Regions from separate parts of the Kitasatospora sp. NPDC091207 genome, predicted to be linked through region 2. Evidence: riboswitches for the same ligand, from Rfam matches in the RefSeq annotation. Region 2 holds a riboswitch; each other region holds the start of a gene.
What was found. A riboswitch is a leader RNA that binds a small molecule or an ion and turns the genes downstream of it on or off. The one in region 2 is predicted to bind cyclic di-AMP.
Positions count from the first base shown of each region.

Region 1 (3,266 bases), on a different contig from region 2:
AGCCGCAGGCCCGGCCTCCCGCGAGGGGAGACCGGGCCTGCGGCGGCGGACGTCGGATCAGACGCGCACGATGGCCGAGATCGGCAGCATGCTGGCGGTCTCGTACCGGACGTTCGCACCGGGCTTCGGCGCGTGGATGACCTGGCCGCCACCGACGTAGATGGCGACGTGGCTGCGGTCCGCGCGGTAGATGATCAGGTCACCGGGCTGGGCGTTGGCGATGTTGGTGCCGACGTTGGTGCCGACCGTGGCCTGGGCCTGCGAGGTGCGCGGCAGCGACACGTCGGCCTGGGCGTAGGCCCAGCTGGTGAGGCCGGAGCAGTCGAACGAGCCCGGGCCGGAGGCGCCGTAGACGTACGGCGCGCCCAGCTTGCTCTCGGCCGCGGCGATCGCGGCGGCGGCGCGCGAGCCATTAGCCGCGGGCGCGGACGGCGCGGCGGCGGCGGACGAGGCGGCGGCGGGCTTGGCGGCCGCCGAGGACGAGCCGGCCAGGTTGTCCCGGCTGTTGTCGCGGGAGGCCCGGTCGGCGTCCGCCTTGGCCTTGGCCTCGGCCTTGGCGGCGTCCGCCTTGACCTTCGCCTCGGCGGCGGCCTTCTCCTCGGCCGCGCGCAGCGCCTGGCGCTCCTGCTCGGTCAGCGTGTTGAGCAGGTCCTGGGCCTTGGCCAGCTTGCCCTGGACCTCCTCCTTGGAGGCCTTCAGCTGCTGGGTGGTGGCCTCGAGCTCGGCGAGCTTGCCCTGGGCCTCGTTGCGGTCCTGGTCGAGCCTGCGCTGCTGCTCCTGAAGGTCCTTCAGGACATTGGACTGGGTGCTGCCGGCCTGGTTGATCGCACCGGCCTGGGTGAGGAAGCTGTCCGGGCTGGACGAGAGCATCAGCTGGACGGTCGGCGATATGCCGCCGTTGCGGTACTGCTCGCCGGCGATCTCGGCGAGGCCACCCTGGGCCTCGGTCACCGAGGCCTGCTGGCGGGCCACCTTGTCCTGCAGCTCACCGACCTGCTTCTGCAGCTCCTGCTGCTTGGCCTGGGCACCGTTGAGCTTCTCGGTGGCCTGCTCGGCCTGCTCGTTGAGCTGGTCGACCTGCTCCTTGACCTGGTCCTTGGTCGGCGTCGGGTCGGCGTGGGCGCCGGACTGCGCGGAGAGGGCGACCGCCGCAGCGGCGACACCGGTCAGGATCGAGACCCGGGCGCGGCCGGCGGGCTTGGGACGACGATGGGACGCCACGAAGGCGGACTCCTTCTTCCTACGTCCGCCTACCGGGTGAGCTGACGGGTTCGGGCCGGAAGCGTGCCCTACGACGCCTCACCGGCCGCTCTCGCGGTCGACCTGGCGCCGATTCACCCCGGAGGAACATGGTTCCCCGGCTCCGCTCCACAGCACCCCCGACTACTGGGCTCCCCGTCGGGCAGACGACCTGCCCCGCTGCTTCACGAACTCGGCGGTAAACCCCCGCCGCCACCCTGGCTGGGTGATCGACTGTGCGGTGGTTCGAGGCACGACCCTAGTAACAGAACCGTGATCCGTTCAAATCCTTGTCAGAAAAATGCCGGAAGAATATCCAAGTTCACTTGTGAATATGACCGAGTGTGATCACCAGCCCACACGGAGCTGATCGTTTGTCACCATGCCGCCGTGAATGCCGACGCCACCCCCGATCAGGAGGTGGCGTGGATCACAGGGCCGTGTCCCGGCCCGTGGGCGTGTCGTGCCGGTCCGTCAGACCCGGCGAATGGTGTTGATCTTCATCGCGTCGGCCTTCATCACCTTCACGACGTCACCGGTGTGCGGCGCGTGCACCACCATGCCGTTGCCGATGTACATCCCGACGTGGCTGCGGTCGTCGCGGTAGATGATGAGGTCGCCCGGCTGGGCCTCGGCGAGCGAGGGGACCCGGGAGCCGTAGTTGGCCTGCGCCTGCGAGGTGCGCGGCAGCGTGACACCGGCCTTGGCGTACGACCAGACCATCAGGCCCGAGCAGTCGAAGGTGTTCGGCCCGACGGAACTCCACTGGTACGGCGAGCCCTGCTTGCTCATCGCGTTGGACACGGCCGACCCGGCCATGCCGCTGGCCTGCGGCAGGCTGCCCAGATCGGCCCGCTCGCTGCCGCGCGAGGCCCGGTCCGCCTGCTGCTGGGCGGCCTTCAGCGCCGCCCGGTCCGCCGCGCTCAGCGAGTTCAGGAGGTCCTGAGCCTCCTTGAGCTTCTTGTTGACCTCCGCCTTGGACTGGTTCAGGTCCTTGGTGGTGTTGTCCAGGGAGGCCAGGATCGCGGCCGCCTCCGCCTTCTGCTGGTCCAGCCGGCGCTGCTGGTCCTGCAGGCCCTTGAGCGCGTCGGCCTGGCTGGAACTGGCCTGCTGGACGCTGGACGCCTTGTCCAGGTAGCCGGACGGGTCGGAGGAGAGCATCAGCTGGACGGACGGGTCGATGCCGCCGGTGCGGTACTGCGCACCCGCCACCTCGGCCAGCCCGGCCTGGAGCTGGGTCATCTGGTCCTGGCCGCGGGCCACCTGGTCCTGGAGCTGGTCCGACTGCTTGCGCAGCTGGTCGGCCCGCTCCTTGGCGCCGTTGTACTTCTCGGTGGCCTGCTCGGCCTCCTCCTGCAGCTGGTCGATCTGCGCCTTCACGTCCTCCTTCTTGGGGGACGGACTCGGCGCGGCGTGCGCGGCGACCTGGGCGGAGAGGGCGACCGCGGTCGCCGCGGCAGCGGTGAGCACGGAGACCCGCGCGCGGCTCGGCTGCTTGGGACGGCGGTGGGTGGCCAAGGGACCGGCTCCTTCTTCCAACGGACTCACCCGATTGGGTGAGAATCCGGAAAATAGGTTTGACGCCAGACCCTAGTGAAGATCCACGCTTTGCGCCACTCCCCCAATGGCGTGAACCTCCGCCCGCGGCCATGACTTCACCGGATCCTCACAACCCCGCAAACCGGGCGCTGACCAGGCGTCACTCCGGCCTGGCCAGCGCCCGGTCGAGGTCAGGGCCGGGCCAACCGGTTCAGCAGCAGCACGGAAGCCACGGGGCGCGCACCGGCCTTCCGCACGCCCTCCGCGACCTCCCGGTCGGCGGAGACCACCACCACCGGCCGCCCCTGCGGCTCGGCCCGCACCAGCCGGCGGATCAGCTCGTCCGCCGTCTCACCGGTCCGGCTGAACCGCACCCGGACCCCGCGCGGCGGCGCCATGATCACCGGCACGTCGAGGTCCTGCCCGTCGAACACACAGGTGACCTCCGCCTGCGTGCGCTGGGCCAGCATCGCCAGCCCGCCCAGCAG
Region 1 covers NZ_JBIVVS010000002.1:448,547-451,812, forward strand. The annotation lists gene ACIQTO_RS06670 (NlpC/P60 family protein) at 58-1,221, opposite strand; cyclic di-AMP (ydaO/yuaA leader) riboswitch at 1,232-1,386, opposite strand; gene ACIQTO_RS06675 (NlpC/P60 family protein) at 1,714-2,757, opposite strand; gene ACIQTO_RS06680 (NYN domain-containing protein) at 2,970-3,266, opposite strand, start outside.
Region 1: another riboswitch for cyclic di-AMP. It lies ahead of ACIQTO_RS06670 (NlpC/P60 family protein); the one in region 2 lies ahead of ACIQTO_RS12875 (peptidoglycan DD-metalloendopeptidase family protein).

Region 2 (3,266 bases):
GCTGCTGACCGCCGCGCACGGCGACCTGCCCGCCCACCGGTCCTGACCGAACACCGGACGGATCGACACCGGACGGAGCGACACCGAACGCCCCACCCGGTACCCACCGACCACAGGGTGACGGCCCGTCCGATTCCGGGCGGGCCGACCGCATTCCGGGCGGGCCAACCGCATTTCCGGCGGTCCGGTCACATTCCGTCCGATCCCATCCGGCCTCCGGCCCGGACAGCCGTCCGCTGACCCCGAAAAGCCCTGGAGGGCCAACGCGGCCGCCCCAAGAAAACCCATCGCGACAGGGGGGGTGAACGGACATCAGAACCGGCACCCGATATCCGGTGGCGGAAACGCGCAATGGCCGGCCCGGCTCACGAAGGAAATTCGTGAGCCGGGCCGGCCTGGGCGTGTCCCGCGCCCATGATCCACTGATGGTGCGGCGATCACCCGGTCGAGCGGTCACCCGACATGACCATCCCGGGAGGTCGTTCGCCCCGCACCCAGCGGTGGTCCGACCTCAGGTCAGATGGAGACGCCGTGCGCCCGCAGGTAGGCGATCGGGTCGATGTCCGAGCCGTACTCCGAGCCGGTGCGGACCTCGAAGTGCAGGTGCGGGCCGGTCACGTTGCCGGTCGCGCCGGAGAGGCCGATCTGCTGGCCGGCGGTGACGGTCTGACCGATCTTCACGCCGATCGAGGACAGGTGCGCGTACTGGGCGTACTTCCCGTCGGCGAGCTTGATCTCGACCTCGTTGCCGTAGGCGCCGCCGTTGCCGGCCTTGACCACGGTGCCGGCCGCGATGGCGCGCAGCGGGGTGCCGGTGGAGGCGACGAAGTCGGCACCGGTGTGGTGGCCGGAGGACCACATCGAGCCGGCCACGCCGTAGGCGGTGCCGAGCTTCGGGTTGGCGACGGGGGCGACGTAGCCGGAGGTGGCGGCCACGGCGGCCGGGGCCTGGGTGGCGGCCGGCGCGGCCGGCTTCGCGGCGGGGGCGGCCGGCTTGGTGGCCGGGGCCTGCGCGGGCTTGGCGGCCTGGACCGGCTTCGGCGCGGCGGCCTTGGCGGCCGGCTGCACCGAGTCCTGCGAGGCCTGCGGCTTGGCGGCGGGGGCGGCGGGCTTGGCGGCGGGGGCGGCCGGGGCCGCGGCGGCCTTGGCGCCGAGCGCGAGCTGCTGACCCGGGAAGATGAGGTTCGGGTTGGCGCCGACGACCGAGCGGTTGTGGTCGTACAGCGCCTGCCAGCCGCCCTCGACCTGCTTGGCGTCGGCGATCTTCGACAGGGTGTCCCCGCCGGCGACCTTGTAGGTCTCCTCGGCCGGAGCGGCGGCGGGCTTGGCGGCCTCGGCGGCGGCCGGAGCGGCGGCCTGGGCAGCGGCGGCCGGCGTGGCGTCGACGCTGGTGGCGCCGGTCCAGGTGCTGGTCTGCGCGGGCTTCGCGGCCGGGGCGGTGTGGGCCTGGGCGCTGATGGTGGTCACCAGCGGAAGGGCGAAGGCGGCGCCGGTCACGGCGGTGGCGATGCCGATGCGGGCGGCGCGGGGCAGGGCGATACGACGAGCCTGTGCGGGCATGGGGAACTGTCCTCTCCGACGCCTGCGAGGTGAGCTGTCGGGTTCGGGCTGGAGTTGCCCGGCCGCATAGCGCGGCTTCACCCCAAGCCGGACCGTGAATTCCGGTCCGGCGACTTACCTTTGGGTCCCCCGCTCCTGCCGTACAGAGTTCGGTTCGTACCACCGGGCAGCGGCAGGACTAGGCGTTCCACCCGGTGGCCACCCGGGCCAATGCCGGGCGGTCGCTGAACTAAAGCCCATCCACCCGGGTGAAGCAATGTCGATCTCTTGAATCGACAACCAATGCCGGAAAGATCGTGACACTCCGAATGATCGGCTGCACAGTATGTGCACAATCGATTCACCGCGTGCCACTGATCCGCGACGCTCCGCCGATTTCGATGTCCGTCCGCATGCGATCACCTACGGAAAGCCATCTGCCGACACACCCCCGGTGAGCCTTGTCACGTCGTCTCCCGGGGCGCACGATCGGGCGGTGATGACCCCCTCCGAGGCCGGCACCCTGCGCCTGGGCACCGCGCAGGGCCGCTGGGTCCTCCTGGCGACGGTGCTCGGCTCCAGCATGGCGATGCTCGACGGCACCGTGGTGAACGTCGCCCTGCCCCGGATCGGCACCGATCTCGGCGCCCCGCTCGCCGCCCTGCAGTGGACGCTCAACGCCTATCTGCTCACCCTGGCCGGCCTCATCCTGCTCGGCGGCGCCCTCGGCGACCGCTACGGACGGCGCCGCGTCTTCCTGATCGGTGTGCTCTGGTTCGCCGCCGCCTCGGCGGCGTGCGCCGCGGCGCCCACCATCGAGGTGCTGATCGCCGCCCGCGCGGTGCAGGGCATCGGCGGGGCACTGCTCACCCCCGGCTCACTGGCGATGCTCCAGGCCGTCTTCCACCCGGACGACCGGTCGGCGGCGGTCGGCCTCTGGTCCGGTCTGGGCGGGGTGTCCGCCGCGATCGGCCCGTTCCTCGGCGGCTGGCTGGTGGACGGCCCCGGCTGGCGGTGGATCTTCCTGCTGAACGTCCCGCTCGCCGTCCTGGTGATCGCGGTGGCTTCCCGGCACGTCCCGGAGAGCCGGGACGAGAGCGCGACCGGCCGGTTCGACGCCCTCGGCGCGGCACTGGCCGCGCTGGCCCTGGGCTCGGTCACCTATGCCCTGACGGCCGCGGGCGGCGGGCTCTCGCCGGAGGTCTGGCTGGCCGGCGCGGCGGGGCTGCTGCTGGGCACGGCCTTCGTCGTGGTCGAGCGCCGTGTCCCGGAGCCGATGCTGCCACTCGGCCTCTTCTCCTCCCGGCTGTTCACCGCGGTGAACCTGGTCACCCTCTGCGTCTACGCGGCCTTCAGCGGCGTGTTCTTCCTGCTGGTCGTGCAGTTGCAGATCGTCTCCGGGTTCTCCCCGCTGGTCTCCGGGCTGGCCCTGGTGCCGATCACCGTCCTGATGCTCGCGCTGTCCGCCCGGGCCGGCCGGCTCGGCAAGCGGATCGGCCCGCGACTGCCGCTCACCGTGGGGCCGCTGATCTGCGCGACGGGCGTGCTGCTCATGCTGCGGATCGGCCCGGACGCCTCGTACTGGACGGACGTGCTGCCGGCCGTCACCGTGATGGGCTGCGGGATGGTCCTACTGGTGGCGCCGCTGACCGCGACGGTGCTGGCGGCGGTGGAGGTCCGGCACGCCGGGATCGCCAGCGGCGTCAACAACGCCGCCGCCCGCGCGG
Region 2 covers NZ_JBIVVS010000005.1:295,931-299,196, forward strand. The annotation lists gene ACIQTO_RS12870 (DUF2470 domain-containing protein) at 1-46, shown strand, start outside; gene ACIQTO_RS12875 (peptidoglycan DD-metalloendopeptidase family protein) at 517-1,560, opposite strand; cyclic di-AMP (ydaO/yuaA leader) riboswitch at 1,565-1,725, opposite strand; gene ACIQTO_RS12880 (MFS transporter) at 2,039-3,266, shown strand, end outside.

Region 3 (3,266 bases), on a different contig from region 2:
ACCAGACTCTCCCCGGGGGCCTCGGCGGGTTCGCGCGGGCCGGGGCGGCCGCGCGCGAGGGATCAGACCCGGCCGGCGAAGTCCGGGGCCCAGTTGGCGACGGTCTGGGTCCGCACGCCCGAGCTCGGGTTGGCGGCCTCGACGTACGTGCCGTCGCCGATGTAGATCGCGACGTGGTAGACGCCCGAGTCCTGGCCGTTGTTGGACCAGAACAGCAGGTCGCCCGGCTTGAGGGCGTCCAGCGAGACGTGGGTGCTGGCGGCGGCCTGGTCGGCGGCGACCCGCGGGACGGAGATGCCCGCGGCGCGCAGCGCGGCCTGGGTCAGGCCCGAGCAGTCCCAGCCGCCGTTGCCGGTGCCCCCGTAGACGTAGGCCTGGCCGACCTTCGACTGGGCGAAGGAGACCGCGGCGGCCATGCTGCCGGTGGCGGCCTGGGCCGGGGCCTCGGCCGGCGCCTGGGCGGCCGGTGCCTTGGCCCCGGTCTGCGCGGCCGGCTCGACGGCGGTCGTGGTGGAGCCGGCGGCCTGGCCGGTCTTGCCCGTGGAGCGGTCGAACCAGTCGAAGCCCTGGCCGGATCCGTCGGAGGCCTGCGCCTTGGCACGGTCGCCCAGGCTCAGGTGCTGGCCCGGGTAGATGACGTGCGGGCCGGCGGTGAGGGAGCCGCGGTTGAGGTCGTACAGCCGCTCCCAGCCGCCCTGGATGTTGTTCTTGTCGGCGATCGAGGAGAGCCAGTCGCCCGCGACCACGGTGTAGTCGTCGGCCTTGGTCCCGGCGTCCTGACCGGCGGCCTGGCGGTGGTACTGCTGCCAGTTCTGACCGCCCTGCGACTGCTGGGCGGAGTCGCCGGCGGCCGGGGCCGGGGTGGCCTTCGGGGCGGCCGCGGGCGCGGCCGGCTTGGCGGCGGGGGCCTGGGTCTGCGCCGGGGCCGGGGTGGCCTTCGGGGCGGCCGGCTTGGTGGCGGTGGCGGTGTCGACGGCGGCCGGGGTGCCGCCCTTGGTGAGACCGGCCTGGACGGAGCAGACCGGCCAGGCGCCGGGGCCCTGCGAGGCGAGCACCTTCTCGGCGATCGCGATCTGCTGGTCCTTGGTGGCGAGGTCGGCGCGGGCGGCGTAGGCCGTGCCGCCGAACGCCGCCCAGGTGCTGCTGGTGAACTGGAGGCCGCCGTAGAAGCCGTTGCCGGTGTTGATGCTCCAGTTGCCGGTGCTCTCGCACTGGGCGACCTTGTCCCAGGTGGCGACCGAGGCGGCGGAGGCGGTGCCGGAGGTGAGGCAGGGGACGGTGAGGCCGATGCCGACGACGCCGAGGGTGGCGATCGCGCGGCGGGTGCGGCCGGACAGTCGGGTGCCGTTGGTGGGCAGCATGAAGACGTGGTCCTCTCCCACGCCTGCGAGGTGAGCTGTCGGATTCGGGCTGGAGTTGCCCGGCCGCGCTGTGGACGCGGCTTCACCCCTAGCCCTGAACCGGTTCGCGGACCGGTCCCGGGCGACTTACCTGTGGTTCCCCCGCTCCTGCCGTGGTGCGTTCTGCGCTGCCAGCGCACCCGACGGCAGGACTCGGCGTTGCGGGTGGGCTGGGTCCGTGTGGCCACGAACGGGGAGCACGTTAAGCAGACTTAAGTTCAAACCGCAAACATGTGTGACGCTCGTCACGGTTTGTGAAACGGGTGGTGAATGGCTGTCCACCATGATCAGAAATGACCGATTTCGGGCAACGCCCGTCGGAGTCACGGCAACTGCCTATGCTTCAGGACGTCAGGACCGACGCGGCCGTCCGGGGGGAGGGCTACGCAACGATGGCCATGGACGAGGACCCGCGGGCCGGTCGGCCGGCCACGCGGGCACGTGGAGCGCACCGCCGGGCAAAACACCGCAGAGCGGACATCCCACCCATAGAGCCCCGAACTCCCGTACGTCGTCGGACGATGCTGCGCTGGCTCGCCGTCGGCACGGTGTTCGCGGCGGTCGGCGGCGAGGAGGCGCTGCGGCGCTCCCTGGACGGCGGCGCCGAGCCCGTGGCCGCCGTCCAGGGCCCCGCCCCGGCCCCGGCGGCGGACGGCCCGCCCGCCGGGCACCTGCACGACGCTCCGTCGCCTCCCTCGCCCCCGGGGACGCCCGGTGCGGGCCCCGACGCCGCGTCGGCGGGCACCCCCGGGGGCACCGTCACGTCCGGGCCGCCCGCCGCCGCACCCGGCCCCGCGCCCACGCCCGACCAGGGCGGCCGCCGCTGGTCCGATCCGGCCGGCTGGGGCGGCCGGGCGCCCGGCCCGCAGAGCGCCGTCCGGATCACCGACCGGGTGCTGCTCGACACCGACGCCACTGTCGGGTCGCTGCTGGTGGAGTCCGGAGGCGCGCTCACCTTCGCCGCCGACCGCAGCCTCACCCTGGCCGCGGCCGGCAACGTCGAGATCCGCGGCACCCTCGCGCTCGCCCCCGACGGCGCCGCCGTGCACACCGTGCGGTTCCCCGCCGTCGACGAGCGGCGGTTCCGGGGTGACGGCATGAAGGTGGTCGACACCGACGTCGGCCTCTGGGTCACCGGCGCCGGGTACCTGCGGCTGGACGGCGCCGCCAAGACCGCCTGGGTGCGCGCGGACCGGGCCCTCGCCGCCGGCGACACCACCGTCAGCCTGGCCGCGCCGCCCACCGGTTGGCTGCCCGGCGACGAACTGGCCGTCACCCCGACCGGCCCGCCGGACGAGGACGGCTTCTCGGCCCGCTACGACCTGGCCGTCGTCCGGTCCGTCAGCGGATCCACCGTCACCCTGGAGGCGCCGCTCAAGCACCCGCACCCCCGGGTGGGCGCCGGAGGAGACGTCACGGTCGGCGCCGAGGTACTCAACCTGACCCGCAGCGTGCGGGTCGAGGGGACCGCCGGGGGGCGCGCCCACGTCCACCTCACCAGCAGCCGCCGGGCCGACCTGCGGCACGCGGCGCTGCGCTGGGTCGGCCCGCGCGCCGACACCGAGGAGTCCTGGAAGGGCGCGGACGGCAGCGTGCCGGTCACCGCCCCGGTGCTCGGCCGCTACGGGCTGCACTTCCACATGCTCGGCGACACCACCCGGGGCACCGTCGTCGAGGGCGTCGTGGTCCGTGACGCGGGGAGCCACGCCTTCGTCCCGCACGCCAGCCACGGCATCACCTTCCGCGGCTGCATCAGCCACGACACCTGGGAGGACGCCTACTGGTGGGACGGCCCGCCGGACACGCGTACCCCGCAGCAGCCGTCCGACGACATCGTCTACGACTCCTGCGTCGCCTCCCGCACGC
Region 3 covers NZ_JBIVVS010000024.1:115,222-118,487, forward strand. The annotation lists gene ACIQTO_RS30525 (transglycosylase family protein) at 63-1,382, opposite strand; cyclic di-AMP (ydaO/yuaA leader) riboswitch at 1,369-1,529, opposite strand; gene ACIQTO_RS30530 (hypothetical protein) at 1,922-3,266, shown strand, end outside.
Region 3: another riboswitch for cyclic di-AMP. It lies ahead of ACIQTO_RS30525 (transglycosylase family protein); the one in region 2 lies ahead of ACIQTO_RS12875 (peptidoglycan DD-metalloendopeptidase family protein).